One region of the Rhizobium sp. T1470 genome, then DNA from elsewhere that is predicted to be linked to it. Evidence: predicted binding sites of a transcription regulator. Region 1 holds the regulator's gene; each other region holds the start of a gene.
What was found. Region 1 encodes PhoB, which activates phosphate uptake and scavenging genes when phosphate is short. Its sites were predicted from a motif close to TGTCATNNANCTGTCAT; they were not measured.
Positions count from the first base shown of each region.

Region 2: a site for PhoB is predicted at 2,226-2,242, ahead of WGT02_RS38220 (DUF47 domain-containing protein). Genes of this name have one in related genera too.
Region 3: a site for PhoB is predicted at 1,013-1,029, ahead of WGT02_RS02465 (DUF1045 domain-containing protein). Genes of this name have one in related genera too.
Region 4: a site for PhoB is predicted at 2,662-2,678, ahead of WGT02_RS16190 (DUF1045 domain-containing protein). Genes of this name have one in related genera too.

Region 1 is NZ_CP148091.1:825,557-829,970, forward strand. Features, by position in the region: gene pstA (phosphate ABC transporter permease PstA) at 1-815, shown strand, start outside; gene pstB (phosphate ABC transporter ATP-binding protein PstB) at 830-1,645, shown strand; gene phoU (phosphate signaling complex protein PhoU) at 1,689-2,402, shown strand; gene phoB (phosphate regulon transcriptional regulator PhoB) at 2,439-3,122, shown strand; gene WGT02_RS04150 (GcrA family cell cycle regulator) at 3,215-3,748, opposite strand; gene WGT02_RS04155 (aspartate aminotransferase family protein) at 4,176-4,414, shown strand, end outside.
Region 2 is NZ_CP148094.1:783,845-788,258, reverse strand. Features, by position in the region: gene mctP (monocarboxylate uptake permease MctP) at 1-1,080, shown strand, start outside; gene WGT02_RS38230 (NUDIX hydrolase) at 1,119-1,646, opposite strand; partial or broken gene WGT02_RS38225 (LacI family transcriptional regulator) at 1,961-2,140, opposite strand; gene WGT02_RS38220 (DUF47 domain-containing protein) at 2,262-2,903, shown strand; gene WGT02_RS38215 (inorganic phosphate transporter) at 2,903-3,907, shown strand; gene WGT02_RS38210 (hypothetical protein) at 4,309-4,414, opposite strand, start outside.
Region 3 is NZ_CP148091.1:497,468-501,881, forward strand. Features, by position in the region: gene phnE (phosphonate ABC transporter, permease protein PhnE) at 1-989, shown strand, start outside; gene WGT02_RS02465 (DUF1045 domain-containing protein) at 1,121-1,816, shown strand; gene WGT02_RS02470 (alpha-D-ribose 1-methylphosphonate 5-triphosphate diphosphatase) at 1,830-2,969, shown strand; gene phnN (phosphonate metabolism protein/1,5-bisphosphokinase (PRPP-forming) PhnN) at 2,966-3,565, shown strand; gene WGT02_RS02480 (GrpB family protein) at 3,575-4,096, shown strand.
Region 4 is NZ_CP148091.1:3,208,886-3,213,299, reverse strand. Features, by position in the region: gene WGT02_RS16205 (PAS domain-containing hybrid sensor histidine kinase/response regulator) at 1-749, shown strand, start outside; gene mnmD (tRNA (5-methylaminomethyl-2-thiouridine)(34)-methyltransferase MnmD) at 746-1,462, opposite strand; gene WGT02_RS16195 (FAD-binding oxidoreductase) at 1,461-2,639, shown strand; gene WGT02_RS16190 (DUF1045 domain-containing protein) at 2,752-3,474, shown strand; gene puuE (allantoinase PuuE) at 3,574-4,414, shown strand, end outside.

The sequences.
Region 1 (4,414 bases):
TCAAGGTGGACGAAAAGAACCGCAAGGTGAACGACAAGCAGGTTGGCTGGATGAACCAGCTGGCTGCCACCGGTACCCTGCACAAGCAGTTCAACACCGGGCTCTTTGTCAACGGCAACTCCAGCCGTCCGGAAGCCGCGGGCCTTGGCGTTGCGCTGATCGGCTCGCTCTACCTGATGCTGATCGTGCTTGCCCTCGCACTGCCGATCGGCGTTGCCGCTTCGATCTACCTCGAAGAATTCGCCCCGAAAAACAAGCTGACGGACCTGATCGAGGTGAACATCAATAACCTCGCAGCCGTTCCCTCGATCGTCTATGGTCTGCTCGGTCTTGCCGTCTTCATCAACTTCGCTGGCCTGCCGCGCTCGGCGTCGCTGGTCGGCGGTCTGGTGTTGACGCTGATGACCTTGCCGACGATCATCATCGCGACCCGCGCAGCACTTCGCGCCGTGCCGCCGTCGATCCGGGCGGCTGCTCTTGGCCTCGGCGCTTCCAAGATGCAGATGGTCTTTCACCACGTACTGCCGCTTGCGATGCCCGGCATCCTGACCGGCACCATCATTGGCCTGGCGCACGCGCTCGGCGAGACCGCACCGCTCCTCCTGATCGGCATGGTCGCGTTCGTAGCCAACGCTCCGGCAACGCCGATGGATCCTTCGACGGCCCTGCCGGTGCAGGTCTATATGTGGGCCAACGAAGCCGAACGGGCGTTCGTCGAACGCACGTCGGGTGCCATCATCGTCCTGCTCCTGTTCCTGATCGTCATGAACTTCGGAGCCATCCTCTTGCGTCGTCGCTTTGAGCGCCGCTGGTAAACGGAGTAGACATTATGAACATGTTGACGGAAGCAGCAGTTGAGAAGGCGCTGGATCAGAAGATGAATACCGTTCCCTATAAGATGATCGGCCAGGACGTCTCGGTTTACTACGGCGAGAAGCGCGCGCTCTTCGACGTAAAACTGAACATTCGCGAAAACACCGTGACGGCGCTCATCGGCCCTTCGGGCTGCGGCAAGTCCACCTTCCTGCGCAGCCTGAACCGTATGAACGACACGATCGACGGTTGCCGCGTCACCGGCAAGATCACGCTCGACGGCGAAGATATCTACGATCCGGATATCGACGTCGTGGAACTGCGGGCCCGCGTCGGCATGGTGTTCCAGAAGCCGAACCCGTTCCCGAAGACGATCTACGAAAACGTCGCCTACGGCCCGCGCATCCACGGTCTCGCCAAGTCGAAGGCCGACATGGATCAGATCGTCGAACTCAGCCTGCAGCGCGCCGGCCTGTGGAACGAAGTGAAGGATCGTGTTCATGAAGCCGGCACCGGCCTTTCCGGTGGCCAGCAGCAGCGCCTCTGCATCGCCCGCGCCGTTGCCGTGAGCCCTGAAGTGATCCTGATGGACGAGCCGTGCTCTGCGCTCGATCCGATTGCGACGGCAAAGGTCGAGGAGCTGATCCACGAGCTTCGCGAGAACTACACGATCGTCATCGTGACGCACTCGATGCAGCAGGCTGCCCGTGTTTCGCAGCGCACCGCCATGTTCCACCTCGGCAACCTCGTCGAGGAGAACGATACCGACAAGATGTTCACCAACCCGGACGATCCGCGCACCCAGGACTACATCATGGGGCGCTTCGGTTGATCGCCGGCGTCGGTAACACTCACGATATTCAAGGATGATCCCTATGGCATCGACACATATCTTTTCTGCCTACGACGATGATTTGAAGTTCCTGTCCCGCCGTATCTCGGAAATGGGCGGCCTGGCCGAGCAGATGGTCTCGGATGCCGTTCGCGCTCTTGTAAACGGCGATACTGCCCTGGCCCAGAAGGTCATTTCTGACGACGTGATCCTCGACCACGCTGAACGCGAGATCGGTGACAAGGCAATCGTTACGATCGCCCGTCGCCAGCCGATGGCGGCCGACCTCCGCGAGATCATGGGTTCGATCCGCATCGCGGCCGATCTTGAGCGCGTCGGCGATCTCGGCAAGAACACCGCCAAGCGCGTCATTGCTGTCCAGAGTGCCGGCGTGCCGCGCAAGCTCGCCCGCGGCCTCGAGCACCTTTCCGAACTGGCGCTCGTCCAGCTCAAGGAAGTCCTCGACGTCTATACCAGCCGTGCTGCCGACAAGGCAAAGTCGATCCGCGAGCGCGACGAGGAAATCGACGCGATGTACACCTCGCTGTTCCGCGAGATGCTCACCTACATGATGGAAGATCCGCGCAACATCACCAGCTGCACGCATCTTCTGTTCTGCGCCAAGAACATCGAGCGCATCGGCGACCACGCCACCAACATTGCCGAGACCATCTATTACATGGCCACCGGTGCTCAGCCGGAAGGCGAACGTCCGAAGGACGATACCGCCAACACCGTCGGCGCCGTCACGGAATAGTCGTTCTGCGACCGCGCCCCCAGGAGACCGAAACGAATGATCCCTAAAGTAGCTGTCGTTGAAGACGAAGAAGCACTGAGCGTGCTTCTTCGCTATAACCTTGAAGCTGAAGGTTTTGAGGTCGATACCATCCTGCGCGGCGACGAGGCCGAGATCCGGCTGCAGGAACGCACGCCAGACCTTTTGATCCTGGATTGGATGCTGCCGGGTGTGTCCGGCATCGAGCTCTGCCGGCGTCTGCGTATGCGACCGGAAACCGAGCGCCTTCCCATCATCATGCTGACGGCTCGCGGCGAGGAAAGCGAACGCGTTCGCGGTCTCTCCACCGGCGCCGACGACTACGTCGTCAAGCCGTTTTCGACGCCGGAGCTTGTCGCGCGCGTCAAGGCAATGCTTCGTCGCGCCAAGCCGGAGGTGCTCTCCACGCTGCTGAAGTGCGGCGACATCGAGCTCGACCGCGAGACGCATCGCGTTCATCGCAAGAGCCGTGAAGTCCGCCTCGGCCCAACCGAGTTCCGGCTCCTCGAGTTCCTGATGGCGTCCCCCGGACGCGTCTTCTCGCGTTCACAGCTCCTCGACGGCGTCTGGGGTCACGATATCTATGTGGACGAACGCACCGTCGACGTCCATGTCGGTCGCCTGCGCAAGGCGCTGAACTTCTCCAACATGCAGGATGTCATCCGCACCGTGCGCGGCGCCGGATATTCCATGGAAGCATAAGGCTTCGATGGGGACCGAGCGGCTTTCATCTCGGAAACAAAAAAACGGGCCCGCGCGGGCCCGTTTTCTTTATTCCTTATCCGGCTTGCGCATCAGGCGACCCGGTTAGCGGCCTTGCGGCGCTCATTGACCGGCTGGTAGGCCATGCGCTGATGGTACGTGCAATACGGGGAGGAATCCGGGGACTCGCAGCCGCAGAAGTGGAAGTCGTCCTTCAGCGGATCGCCGACCGGCCACTTGCAGGTGCGCTCGGTCAGTTCCGTCAGGCCGAGGCGACGCGAAATCGGGACGACCACATTTGCGGCCGGGCGGAAGCGGACTTCCTCGACCGTGTCGATCTCGATCTCTTCCTTGAGCATCGTTGCACCCTGCTGGCGGGTGACGGTACGCGTGGTGATCCGCGATGCGTAGTTCGGTGCGCGCGGCGCCGATGTGGTGCGCTTGGGCGTTCTGACGGTGGTCGTCGAGCCGCCGGCCTTGGCACGACCGGGCAAACTCAAACGGTGAACTTTGCCAATGACGGCGTTACGGCTTACACCGCCAAGTTGCGCTGCGATCTGGCTGGCGCTCAGGCCCTCTGACCAAAGCTTCTTCAGTTTTTCAACGCGCTCGTCTGTCCAGTTCATGCCCCTGTCTCCGCCTTATTAGCGTTGGTGTAGGCAGAATCCCTCACCGTTGCCCCGGACGTATCCGAAGCAAGAAACGCTTGCTCGATTTTGGTGACTAGTTCCGCCGCATGCAGTCTAGTAATTGAGTTTTAACCTAGTGTGAGGCTGACTCCGTGACAAGAGTCGGTTGAATCTCGGCGAATCGATTCTCAGGTTTTCCCCAACTTGCTGGGCGCGAGAGTCATTTCTGCAACATTAATTGTTGATAGATCCGGAGCCTCCCGATCGCCGCTTGACGCATGCATCAAAACCTCAGTTTTGTTGACATTGCAGTGCGAAAAGTAAATAGTGCTGCTCGCCGCCGAAAGGCGGCATTTTTAATTTCCGGACCTGCATTCCTTAGCCGGCGTCCGGCTGCTGATGGTTATTGACAGGAGATCGCGCCATGGCTGAAGCCGCGCTTTACGACACCTACTCTCGTGCCCCGCTGCGGTTCGAGCGAGGGGAAGGCGTGTGGCTGATCACCGAAACGGGCGAGCGATATCTTGACTTCGGCGCAGGCGTTGCCGTTACCTCCGTCGGCCACAGCCATCCGCATGTGGTGGGTGCGCTGAAGGAGCAGGCCGACAAGGTCTGGCACCTGTCCAATATCTACGAAATCCCGGGTCAGGAAGTGCTCGCGAA
Region 2 (4,414 bases), on a different replicon from region 1:
ACCGGTGTGATCGCCACGATGCCCTATATCGCCTTGCAGCTGGTCGGCATGACCGCAGCGCTCAAGGCGCTCGGTCTGCACGGCGAGGTGCCGCTGGCGATCGCCTTCATCGTGCTTGCGCTCTATACCTATTCGGCAGGCCTGCGGGCGCCGGCGCTGATCGCCTTCGTCAAGGACATCATGATCTACATCGTCGTGATCGCCGCCGTGGCGCTCATTCCCTCGAAGCTCGGTGGTTATGCCAATGTCTTTGCCGCCGCCGATGCGGCGTTCCAGGCGAAGGGCTCCGGCAGCCTGCTCCTGGCACCCAACCAGTATGTCGCCTACGCGACGCTGGCGCTCGGTTCGGCGCTTGCGGCCTTCATGTATCCCCATACGCTGACCGGCGTCTTCGCCGCCAACAGCGGCAACACGATCCGCAAGAACGCAGTGCTGCTGCCGGCCTATACTTTGCTGCTCGGCCTTCTGGCGCTGCTCGGCTACATGGGACACGCCGCCGGCTTGAAGCTCGACAGCGCCAACGACGTCGTTCCGGCACTCTTCCAGACGCTGTTTCCCAGCTGGTTTGCGGGCTTTGCTTTCTCGGCGATTGCCATCGGCGCGCTGGTACCGGCGGCAGTGATGAGCATTGGGGCGGCCAACCTCTTCACCCGCAATTTCTGGAAGGCCTATGTCAATCCGCAGGTGACGGATGCCGGTGAAGCCAAGGTCGCGAAGGTGACGTCGCTCGTCGTCAAGGTCGGCGCGCTTCTCGTCATCATCTTCCTGCCGACGCAGTTTGCGCTCGACCTTCAGCTTCTCGGGGGCATCTGGGTCCTGCAGACGCTTCCGGCGCTGGTCTTCGGCCTCTACACCAACTGGTTCCGTGCGCCGGGCCTGCTCGCAGGGTGGTTCGTGGGTTTCTTCGGCGGCACGTTCCTGGTCTGGGATGCCGGTTGGAAGCCGCTCCATATGGTTTCCATCGGCGACACGAGTTTCACGATGTACACCGGGCTTCTCGCTCTCGCTGCAAACATCGTGGTAGCCGCTGCTGTGAACAGCCTACTGGCGAAACGTGCGAGCCCCCTGGCCCAGCAATAAGAAAAGGGCAGCGGCCGGGCTTGTTTCCGGCCGCCATCTCAGCTTGCTTTACGATCCACCGTTCCACCGGTTGCCTGACGCCCCAATAAGCTCTCGACCTTTCCCAACAGTCCCTTGAGTTCCGGTTCCCGAACGTGCGTCGCCGCCTCATGAGGCGGGAACCAGGCAATCGACCTCTGGCCTTTCTCCTTAAACTCCGTCTGCAGTGCAACGACTTCGACCAAGTGGACCTGCACGATCGAGGGGACCTTGCCACCAGTGTCCAGCGTCTTCAGGTACGTGTAATAACCAAATGGCTTCTTCTTCGCCTTGCCCTTAACACCAGCCTCTTCCCAAGCCTCCCGCTCAGCAACCTGATGCGGCAGCCGCTTGTCCATGGCCCAGCCCTTCGGAATAACCCAGCGACCGGTCTCACGCGACGTGATCAACAGAACCTCGATCGCCTGGTTATCCGGCCGCCGTCTGTAGCAAATGGCGGCGTACTGATCGACCGCCTGGCCATGAAACAGCTTGTCTGCCGCTTCCGCCAGTTGCCCGAGATAGGTTTTATTCTTCTTCTTAGGCATTCGTTTCCACCACGGGCCTCCCATCCGGCTTAATGGTCCGGCTCTGGAGAAGCTCGCCCCGTTCAATCCTCAAGATGACAATCCGACATCGTCACCGCATATCTGGCACGAGTGACAGACCGTCAATGTTCATTAGCTGACTATGCTTCTGCAGGACGATGGTGTTTGCAAGACGCATTGTCACAAAACTGTCATAAAAACAATTTTATCCCATATAAACAATCATATATAATGCCACGATCATCTGTCGTCTGTCGGGGAACCGCTCACGATGAAAGCGATTTCTTGGTCGATTAGGGATGAGAGGCTCGTGTTCACCCTGCCCGCACTGAGTCGCGCCAGATCAGATCCGCATGCAATTCCACCGAACGCCCATCGAGTTCTGTACCTCCCAATCAAATCGCAGTGACCGGCTGTGCGAACGTTGTCAACTGGCAGGACGACCATGACGATTGCTCGATATCATCAAAACCGGCGACGCAGAGGTGATCCGGGGTAGGCGGCTCGAATCCCATTGCGAACCTGTTGAGGACGTCGTTTCGAAGGCATGTCACCTTTTCATGTCGTGCTCGGTCTTTTATGACGGATTTATGACAGCTGGAATTGGGAGCACCAATAGTGAAATGGTTTCGTAAACTGATGCCGCGAGAAGATCGGTTCTTTGATCTCTTTGCGAGGCATTCGCGCACAACGGTCAGCGCGGCAGAAGCGCTGAACGCCTTGCTTGCCGGAAAGGATACGCAACAGCATTGTGAACGCATCATCGCGCTCGAAGACGAGGCGGACGACATTACGCGCGAGGTACTGCTCGCAGTCCGGAAAAGTTTCATAACGCCATTCGACCGGGGAGATATCAAGGATCTCATCATGTCGATGGACGACGCCATCGACATGATGCACAAGACGGTCAAGACCATCCGATTGTTCGAACAGACCAGTTTCGATCCCGGCATGCAGGAGATGGGCGGCGTCATCGTTCAGGCCGCCAAGCTCGTGGCCGAAGCAATTCCCCTTCTGGATCGCATGGCCGCCAATGCGCAGCACCTCGGCGTCCTGACCGAAGAGGTGGTAAAGGTTGAAGGTCGTTCCGATGAACTGCACGACCAAGGCCTGAAGGATCTGTTTCGCCGCCACGGCGCGACAAACCCGATGGCCTACATTATCGGCAGCGAGATCTATGGCGAGTTGGAGAAGGTCGTCGACCGCTTCGAAGACGTCGCCAATGAAATCAACGGCATCGTGATCGAGAACGTCTGATGGAGGCCACCCTCGCATTCCCGCTTCTTGCGGGCCTTATCGCGGTCGCGTTGTTTTTCGATTTTTTGAACGGACTGCACGATGCCGCCAACTCGATTGCCACCATCGTCTCGACCCGGGTCTTGCGGCCGCAATATGCGGTATTGTGGGCCGCCTTCTTCAATTTCATCGCCTTCCTGTTCTTCGGCCTGCATGTGGCAGAAACACTGGGCACCGGTATCATCGATCCAGGTATCGTCACGCCGCAAGTCATCTTCGCCGCGCTGATGGGCGCCATCGTCTGGAATATCGTCACCTGGATGTTCGGCATACCGTCGAGTTCCTCGCATGCGCTGGTCGGTGGCCTGGTCGGTTCCGGGTTGGCCAAAACCGGTACGAGCGCCATTGTATGGTCGGGGTTATTGAAAACGGCCGGCGCTATCGTGCTATCTCCGCTTCTGGGCTTCGTTCTGGCGCTTTTCCTTGTCCTGTGCGTGACATGGATCTTCCTCCGGCAGACGCCCTTTTTCGTCGACAGCACATTTCGCGTCCTGCAGTTTGTCTCCGCTTCCCTCTATTCGCTCGGCCATGGTGGTAACGACGCCCAGAAGACAATGGGGATCATCGCCGTGCTTCTCTACTCACAGGGTTACGGCGGAGGGGAATTCCACGTGCCTTTCTGGGTCGTCCTGTCCTGCCAATCCGCAATGGCGCTCGGAACATTGTTCGGCGGCTGGCGGATCGTTCATACGATGGGCTCCAAGATCACACGGCTGAATCCAATGCAGGGCTTCTGCGCGGAGACAGGTGGCGCGCTGACGTTGTTTGCCGCGACATGGCTCGGTATCCCCGTCTCGACGACCCATACGATCACAGGTGCAATCATCGGCGTCGGCGCCGCACGGCGCCTTTCCGCGGTACGGTGGGGATTGGCGGGCAACATCGTCGTCGCGTGGGTGATAACTCTGCCCGCTACTGCGGCCATTGCGGCACTAACCTATCAGATCGTGAACAGTATCGGGTGACTCGGAGACGGCCGAACCAATGTCGACACTTCGGTCTCCGACGGCATCGTGCTGACAATGCGACCGTTGAGCGATTGTAAGACCAGGCCAGGAACGGTTGCCGGTCCGTGCCAGATTGAAAGGAGATTTTGGCGCCAAACGCTCTGCTGTGCACGATTGGCACACGTTTGATCCGATGATGGGTCAAGACACCAGCTCTGCAGTTCCAGCTGCGATCATATCGTCGCGTGATGTCCATCGGTTATGTGGCGAGGGCCGACCTGGAGTTCCACACCGCCATCATCGACGGGGTGGGAGTTGGGTAAACCGCCAAGTGCGACCGCCATTCGCGCCGCATTGCTGGCGAGAGTCCGGCTGACGAACCGTGCCAGCCAGTCGCATGAGCAGGCGATCCTCAAGCATCAGGATGTGCCTGAAGCGATCAGGATGCGCAGACCCGATGCAGCCGGACCTGCCATCGAGCAGTTAATCGGCGTATGGGCGACATCCGCCGATGCCACCGCCAGC
Region 3 (4,414 bases), 330 kb from region 1:
GCACGGGCCGCACTGTTGCCGTCTCCAAGACGGAAACGACGGTGACTGCCCGCGGCGTCAGCGTGCCGGTGGAAGTCTCTAGCGGCGCGCCGAAGGTTATCGGCCCCGTGCCGAGCTGGATGACGGTCTATGACGACAACGTCCTGGCCGATCTCGGCTTTGCCGGCGATGTCAGCATCTCGGTTGATCGCGTCAAGGTGCGCAAGCGCTTCCTCGGCTGGGCGAATTTCGTCTTCGACACCCAGTCCCCCTTCTTCGACAAGCCGGTGGGCGAGGTGCTGAGCCTGATTGTTTCGGGGCCGGAACTGACGCCCGGCCAATCCAACCTGTCGCTCGCCTTCGACAATGTCTGGAACAACAGCGCCTGGCAGCATGGCGACGTCTGGACCAAGCTGTTCCAGACCATCGTCATGGCCTTCCTCGGCACGCTGCTCGGCGCCCTGCTGGCCTTTCCGCTGGCCTTCTTCGCCGCGCGCAACATCACGCCGAACCGCGTGGTCAACCAGGTGCTGAAGCGAGCCTTTGATTTCCTGCGCTCGGTCGACATGCTGATCTGGGCGCTGTTCCTCACCCGTGCCTTCGGGCCCGGTCCGCTCGCCGGCAGCGGCGCCATCTTCCTCACGGAGACTGGCACGCTCGGCAAGCTCTATTCCGAAGGCCTCGAGAATATCGACAACAAGCCGCGCGAAGGCATCAAATCCACGGGCGCCTCCACCGTGCTCACCCATCGCTACGGCATCATCCCGCAGATCGTGCCGGTCTTCGTCAGCCAGACGCTCTACCAGTGGGAATCGAACGTCCGCGGTGCGACCATCATCGGCGCCGTCGGTGCCGGCGGCATCGGCCTCAAGCTCTGGGAAGCGATGCGCACCAACGCCAACTGGGAAAACGTCGCCTACATGGTGCTGTTGATCCTCATCGTCGTCTTCCTGTTCGACATGGCCTCGAACGCGCTGCGCCACCGGCTGATGGGCACCAAGGTCCACTGAAAAAGCGCGGGATCGTTCGGGATCATCATCATTCTGTCACGGAAATCTTTTAGCCGGAAGCCAGCTTGCGGTGGCGGTCAAATCACTGAAGACTGCCATCCGCATTCCGATTGATTCCCAGGATACGAGCCTTGCGCTACGCACTCTATTTCACACCGCCGAAGGACGATCCTTTGAACGGAACGGCTGCGCTCTGGCTCGGCCGTGATGCCTTCACCGGCGAAACTTACCCGGCTCCCGATCATTCGGACCTGCCTGCCGCCGAGCAGTTCGAGTTGACCGCCGAGCCTCGTCGCTACGCCTTCCATGCGACACTCAAAGCCCCCTTCGCGCTCGCCGCCTCGGTCACCGAACAGGACCTGCTTCAAGTCGCCGAGGATTTCGCCGCCCGCACGCCGGCGTTTGAAATCCCCGAGCTGGTCCTGGGGCAGTTGGGCAAGTTTTTCGCTCTCGTGCCGGCTTCGCTGCACCCGCCGCTTCAAGATTTCGCGGCAACGGTGGTAAAATTCTTCGAACCGTTCCGGGCCGCCCTGTCGGAGGTCGACATTGCCCGCCGGAACCCGGAGACGTTGAGCGAGAGCCAGCGTGCCAATCTGTTGCGCTGGGGCTATCCTTATGTGATGGATGACTTCGGTTTCCACATGACGCTGACCGGCCAGGTGCCGGAGGAGCGCGCCGGCGTGATGAAGGCCATTCTGACCGAGCGTTTTGCCGCGTTCACCGGCCGGCCGCTCGCGATCACGGGCCTTGCCGTTTTCGTTGAAGAGGCGCGTGGCGCGCCGTTCAAAGCCCATTCCTGGTGGCCGCTTGCTGGCGCCAAAAACTGAAAGACCTGATCCGATGACCACAGAAACCGTCTTCTCCAACGCCCGCATTGTCCTCGAGGATGAGATCGTCGAAGGATCGGTCCTCGTCCGCGACGGCAAGATCGCCGACATCTCGACGGGCAGCTCCACGGTCGGCGAGGATTTCGAAGGCGATTATCTGATCCCGGGTCTCGTCGAACTGCACACCGATCATCTCGAGGGCCACTATTCGCCGCGCCCCGGCCTGCGCTGGAACATGATCGCGGCGATCCAGGCCCACGACGCCCAGATCGTCACCTCCGGCATCACGACCGTTTTCGACTGCCTGCGCATGGGAGCCGACGAAGACGGCGGCTTCGAGCACGGCGAAATGCGTGGGATGGCCGATGCCATCCAGAAGGCCGAGCAGGAAGGTCGGTTGCGCGCCGAGCACCTGATCCACCTGCGCTGCGAAGTCTCCGCCGACAATGTTTTGGAACATTTCGCCGACTTCGAGAACGATCCCTACGTTCGCCTCGTATCGCTGATGGACCACGCCCCGGGTCAGCGTCAGTTCCAGACCATGGACCAGTACATCTTCTACTACCAGAAGAAGCGCGGCCTCTCCGATGCCGAGTTCGCCCGCTTCATCGAAAAGCGCGTTGGCGAATCCGAGCGCAATTCCACGCCGCACCGCATCGCGATTGCCAAGGTCTGCGCCGAGCGTGGCATCACCGTTGCCAGCCACGACGACGCAACGTTGGCGCATGTCGACGAAGCCATCGAAAACGGTGTTCGCCTGGCGGAATTCCCGACCAGCTTCGATGCCGCCAAGGCCTCGCATGAGCACGGCATGAGCGTGCTGATGGGCGCGCCGAACATCGTGCGCGGCAAGTCGCACTCCGGCAACATCGCCGCCCGCGATCTCGCCGAACGCGGCGTCCTCGACGTGCTGTCCTCGGATTACGTGCCGCTCAGCCTGCTCTACGCGCCGTTCCTCATTGCCGACGAGGTCGAGAGCATTTCGCTGCCGAAGGCGATCGCCATGGTCACCGCGACGCCGGCCCGTACCGTCAGCCTCAATGATCGCGGCCGCATCGCAACCGGTCTGCGCGCCGATGTCGTCCGCGTTTTCCGCGACCACGGCGTTCCCGTCACCCGCTCCGTCTGGCGCGAAGGGCGCCGCGTCGCATGATGCCCTCGCACGAGCCCCACATCGTTCCCGGAACCGAGCGCGGCATCATGGTCGTCGTCGTCGGTCCGAGCGGCGCCGGCAAGGACACGCTGATGGCGCTCGCAGCCAAGTACTTCCGGGGACGCCCGGACGTGCATTTCGTCCGTCGCGTCATCACCCGTGACAGCGAGGCCGGCGGGGAACATCATCTCGCCGTGTCGGACCAGGGCTTCGCCTCCATGGAGCAGGCCGGAAGCTTCTCGGTTTGGTGGGAAGCGCACGGCCTGAAGTATGGCATTCCGGCGGAGGTGTCGGTATCCCTTGCGCAGGGAAATCTGGTCGTCGCCAATGGCTCCCGTTCGGCGCTTCACCATTTCAAGGCCGTTTTTCCGCGGCTAAAGGTTATCAATGTGACGGCGCGTGCCGAGGTGCTGGCAAGCCGCCTGGAGGCTCGCGGCCGCGAGACACATGAAGATATCATGGCAAGGCTCGCCCGCGGCCCGCTCACCGTCCGCGGCGACTACGACGTCGTCGACCTCGACAACAGCGATTCACGCGAAGAGGGCGAACGCCGCATGGTCGAGGCGCTGAGCGCCTGCCTTGCGGAGATCGGCTAAGGGACAACGATGCGGCCGGTCAGGGTGGTCGACTATGACCCGAAATGGCCCGACCTCTTCGAGGCCGCAAGGGCCGAACTCCTCGATCTGGCCGCCGATCGTATTCTCGCGATCGAGCACATCGGCAGCACTTCGGTTCCAGGCCTGGCCGCCAAGCCGAAAATCGATCTCGATGCCGTGCTCGCGAATGAAACGGCGTTGGCCGAGCTCGGCGCGTTGCTTCCATCCGCCGGTTTTCGGGATCACGGCGATCCCCAAGGCGAAGGCCGCTGGACCTTCACCCGCGATCACGATTGCTATGGCCTGCGTCTCTATCTCTGCACATCAGGCAATCCGGCTCACCGCGACCGCCTCCTATTCCGCGATTATCTCAGGCTCGACCCGGACCGGGCGGCAGAGTATCAGTCGCTGAAACGGCACCTTGCCAAAGAGGCCGACGGCGATTGGGACGTCTATACCGATGGCAAAAGCGACTTCGTAGCCGAGACGCTGCGGCTGGCTAAGGCCGAGACCGAGTTGCCGCGCGGATAATTTTCTTGTGCGATAAAAGACTTGGGAGGGATCTCAACCACTTGTCCAGCCGCATATTGATCGCGTCATTGGACAAGGAGCCGGATCGCGAACCGGATTTGACAGAACTGGTCGAAAGTCCGGCGTCCGGTGATGGTTGCGACAGGTGGATCGAAGGCCGTCAGGGTCGACGGTCCATCCGGAAGGGAGGGGCTGTCAGACGCTCCTGTTGGCCCGGAAGCTCCGGAAACCTCGATACGATCGGGCAGGCTATACCGCCTGACAATCCACATCCACCAACACCACCGCCTGCCCATTCCCACCCGAGCCATGCCGTCG
Region 4 (4,414 bases), 1.8 Mb from region 1:
AGTTTGGTATAGGGATCGATGCAGTCGTGCTCGACGACCCGATACCGGGCATGAATGGTGCCGAGATCGCACGGAAACTGCGCATCGACAGGCGCTTCGAGCGTCTGCCGATCATCTTTCTCACGTCGATGGGCATTTCCGGGGCCGAAAAAGAGTTCGCAGCGCTTAACGGCCAAGCCTATCTGATGAAGCCGGCGCGGGCCAGCGTGCTGAGGAACACCATTGTTGACGTCGTGCGTGCGAGCCGGGCGAAGCAGATTGCCGCTGTTGTCACCATGCCGCCCAGCGTTCAGGCGGCACCGCCGCCGCTCCCCAAGGTCCAACCTCGCGAACGTGCACCGCGCGAGTTCATCGATGTGCTGGTTGCGGAAGACAACGAGGTCAACCAGATCGTCTTCACGCAGATATTGCAGGAAACCGGCCGCAACTTTCTCGTTGTCGGCAACGGTTGGGAGGCCGTCGAGGCATTTGACCGTTATACCCCACGCATCATCATGATGGATGTCTCGATGCCCGTGATGAACGGCCATGACGCGACGCGCGCAATACGCAATCGCGAGCGCGGACAAGGCCATCGCGTGCCAATTATCGGAGTGACAGCGCATGCGCTGGAGGCCGACCGCGACCTCTGCCTGGAGGCAGGCATGGACGATTACATGTCAAAGCCGATCAGCCCGGAACTGCTCGAAGAGAAGCTGGAGCTGTGGTTGGGCCGAAGCGAGCAACAGGCTGGGCGCTCGGCGAGCTAGGATTTGATGCCGCACAGCATCTCGCGCTTTCCGGCAAAGCCGCTTCGACGCTCCACCACAAAGCCTGCCGCAATCAGGTTGCGCCGGACAAAGCCGGCCGCGGCATAGGTCGCAAAGGTTCCGTTCGGCTTCGTCTTGTCGCAGACGAGGTGCATCAATTCCGCAGACCACATGTCGGCGTTGCGCGACGGGGCGAAGCCATCGAGATACCAGGCATCGAAGCCGGCCTCGGTGGCCGCAACGCCTTCAAGAGCGCGGCCGCAGACGACGCTGAGGGATGTCTGGTCATCAAGCCTCAGCGATACCGTTGCCTGCGGCGTTTCTGGCCATGCTGCCGCCAGGGCTTGCCGTTCGGCATCGATCTCGGTCCAATGAGAAAGCGCACGATCGATTTCCTCGCGGTGCATCGGATAAAGCTCGAACGACATGAAGTGCAGTTGCTGCCCCGTGCGCCGATTGAGCTTCCACTGGCGCCATGTCTCGGCAAAGTTCAAACCGGTGCCGAAGCCGAGCTCGCCGATCAGGAAGTCGCCGTGAACCTGCCAGCGTTGCGGCAGGCCGTTGCCGGCAAGGAAGACATGCCCGCATTCCAACCTGCCGTCAGTCTGGCAATAAAAATGGTCGCCAAAGGCCGGTGAATAGGGCATATCGCCGTCGCGCCACTCAAGCGGCTGGTGCGCGCCAGCGATTTTTTCGGGATCCGTATCTGTCATGACCAAAGCCGATAGTCCGGCCTTGTCTTCCGGTCAATCATCGACTGCCCTGCTGATCGTCGGCGGCGGGATCATGGGGCTGTGGGCGGCAGTTCACGCGGAGCGTCTCGGCATCGATGCGTTGCTCGTCGACGCCGATCGGCTCGGCCACGGCGCAAGCGGTGGCCTGCTGGGAGCCCTCATGGCGCATATGCCGGACAAGTGGAACGCCAAGAAGCAATTTCAGTTCGATGCGCTGGTTTCGCTGGAAGCGGAGATTGCAGCGTTGGAACAGCAGACGGGCCTTTCCACCGGCTATCGCCGCTCAGGGCGTCTCATTCCGTTGCCGAAGCCGCATTTGCGTAAGATCGCGCTTGGCCATTCCCGGGATGCTGAGGAGCGCTGGATCGCGGGCGAGCGGCGCTTCCACTGGCATGTGCTCGACAGGCCTCCCCAAGAGAATTGGCTCGACGGAGCGGCTGGCCAAAGTGGCTTCGTGCACGACACGCTTGCCGCCAGAGTTGCCCCGCTCTCTCTCATCGCTGTACTCGCTGCATTCCTGCGTGACGCACGGCATGTCCGCGTTGCCGAGCACGTTTCGGTCGATGGTTTCGATCTTCAGCGCAAGGTCGCAAAGACCAGCATGGGCGACGTTACTTTCAGCCAATGCATTGTGGCCGCGGGCCACCAATCCTTTCCCTTGCTCGAGCGCAGCACCGGGGGTCTTTCAAGGCCGCTCGGCCAGCCCGTCAAAGGCCAGGCGGCATTGCTGAAAGTCGACGTGGACCCGTCCATGCCGACGATCTTCCGCGATGGGCTGTATATTGTTGCGCATGAGGGCGGTCATGTCGCCATCGGCAGCACGAGCGAGGTTCGCTTCGACGAGCCGTTCTCGACCGATCGACAGCTGGACGCACTGATTGAGGCAGCCGCACAACTGGTGCCGGCATTGCAAGGCGCGCCCATTGTCGAACGATGGGCCGGTCTGCGGCCGAAGGCGATCGACCGTGATCCGATGGTTGGCGCGCATCCAGATCATGACAGCCTTGTCGCCTTGACGGGCGGCTTCAAGGTCAGCTTCGGTCTGGCGCACCATCTGGCGGCGGTCGCGGTCCACCTGGCCGCCGGTCGTCAGCCGCCCTTTGCGCTGCCCGAAAGCTTCCTGCTTGCCAATCACATCCGCGTAGCGTCACGCTAAACGTGAATTAGCGTTTCCTGCCTTTCGTCAATCTGTCACGCAAATCACCTATCTGCTAGCGCAATCGCGGCGCCGACGGAGGGCTGCGCCGTTTGTCTACGGAGGAAATGTGATGCGCTATGCGATTTGCTTCACGCCCGCTGCGAGCGACCCGCTCTCATATGTGGCCGCAAATTGGTTGGGTCGGAACGTGTTTTCCGGCGAGACGGTCGAGCCGACCGCAATACGCGGCCTGAGCATTCACGAGATCGCTTTCCATACGGCGATGCCGCGCCGCTATGGTTTTCACGGTGTCCTGAAGGCACCCTTTCGCCTTGCCGCCGATGTGACGGAGGCGCAACTTTTGCGCGATCTTATGCGCTTCTGCGGCACACTGACGCCGTTTCACATCAATCGTCTGGAGGTGGCCCGGCTCGGTGCGTTCTACAGTCTCGTTCCGTCGCTGCCCTGCGAACACGCCCACTACCTTGCCAGTGCCGTTGTTCAGGAGTTCGATCGATTCCGCGCGCCGTTGAGCGAGGCGGAAATCGAGCGGACCGATCCGGGTGGTCTATCTGCGGCGCAGTTCGCCAATCTGCACCGCTGGGGAAGCCCCTATGTGATGGACGAATTTCGTTTTCACATGCCGCTGACCGGCCCCGTCAGCCACTGCGACATGCCACGGGTCGAGCAGGCGCTTCGGGCCGTCTTCGAGCCGGTACTTGCCGATCGCGTGAAGGTCGCCAACGTTGCGTTGATGATCGAGGAAGGGAATGGCGGGCCGTTTCGCGTGCATTCGCTGCATCCGATGGGCAAGGTCAGCGCTCGGCGGGATCGTGTTCCTGCGTTAGCCTAAGGGTTTGTGCCGCAAAGGCGAAACTCTGTTGCGTACTTTCCGTCTCGACATTCCGTCTGCGGATGTTACCGTTTCGCCGACTTTCAGGAAGGTGATTTCATGGTATCCGAGACCTATCCGCGCAATCTCATCGGCTATGGACGCAATACGCCCGATCCGAAGTGGCCGGGCGATGCCCGCGTGGCCGTCCAGTTCGTCATCAATTACGAAGAGGGCGGCGAGAGCTGCATTCTAGACGGCGATCCGGCCTCCGAAAACCTTCTGTCGGAAATCGTCGGCGCTGCACCCTGGCAGAGCCAACGCAACCTCAACATGGAGTCGATCTATGAATATGGCTCGCGCGCCGGTTTCTGGCGGTTGTGGCGCCTGTTCACGGAACTCAAGGTACAGGCGACCGTTTATGGCGTGACGCTCGCCATGGCGCGCAACCCCGAGGCCGTCGCGGCCATGAAGGAAGCCGGCTGGGAAATCGCCAGCCATGGCTACCGCTGGCTGGAATACAAGGACTTCCAGGAAGACGTCGAGCGCAAGCATATTCAGGAAGCCGTGCGCCTGCACACGGCGCTGACCGGCGAGCGTCCCTACGGCATGTATCAGGGCAAGCCCTCGGACAACACGCTGCGTCTCGTTATGGAAGAGGGAGGGTTCCTCTATTCTTCTGACTCCTATGCCGACGACCTGCCGTTTTGGGTGAAGGGCATCGATGACAATCCGTTCCTCATCATTCCCTATACGCTCGAAACCAACGACATGCGGTTTGCCACGCCACAGGGCTTCAATTCGGGCGACCAGTTTTTCACCTACCTCAAGGATGCCTTTGATACGCTGTATGACGAAGGCAAGGCAGGCAGCCCCAAGATGATGTCGGTCGGCCTGCACTGCCGACTTGTCGGTCGCCCGGGCCGCGCGGCGGCGCTGAAGCGGTTCATGGAATACGTGC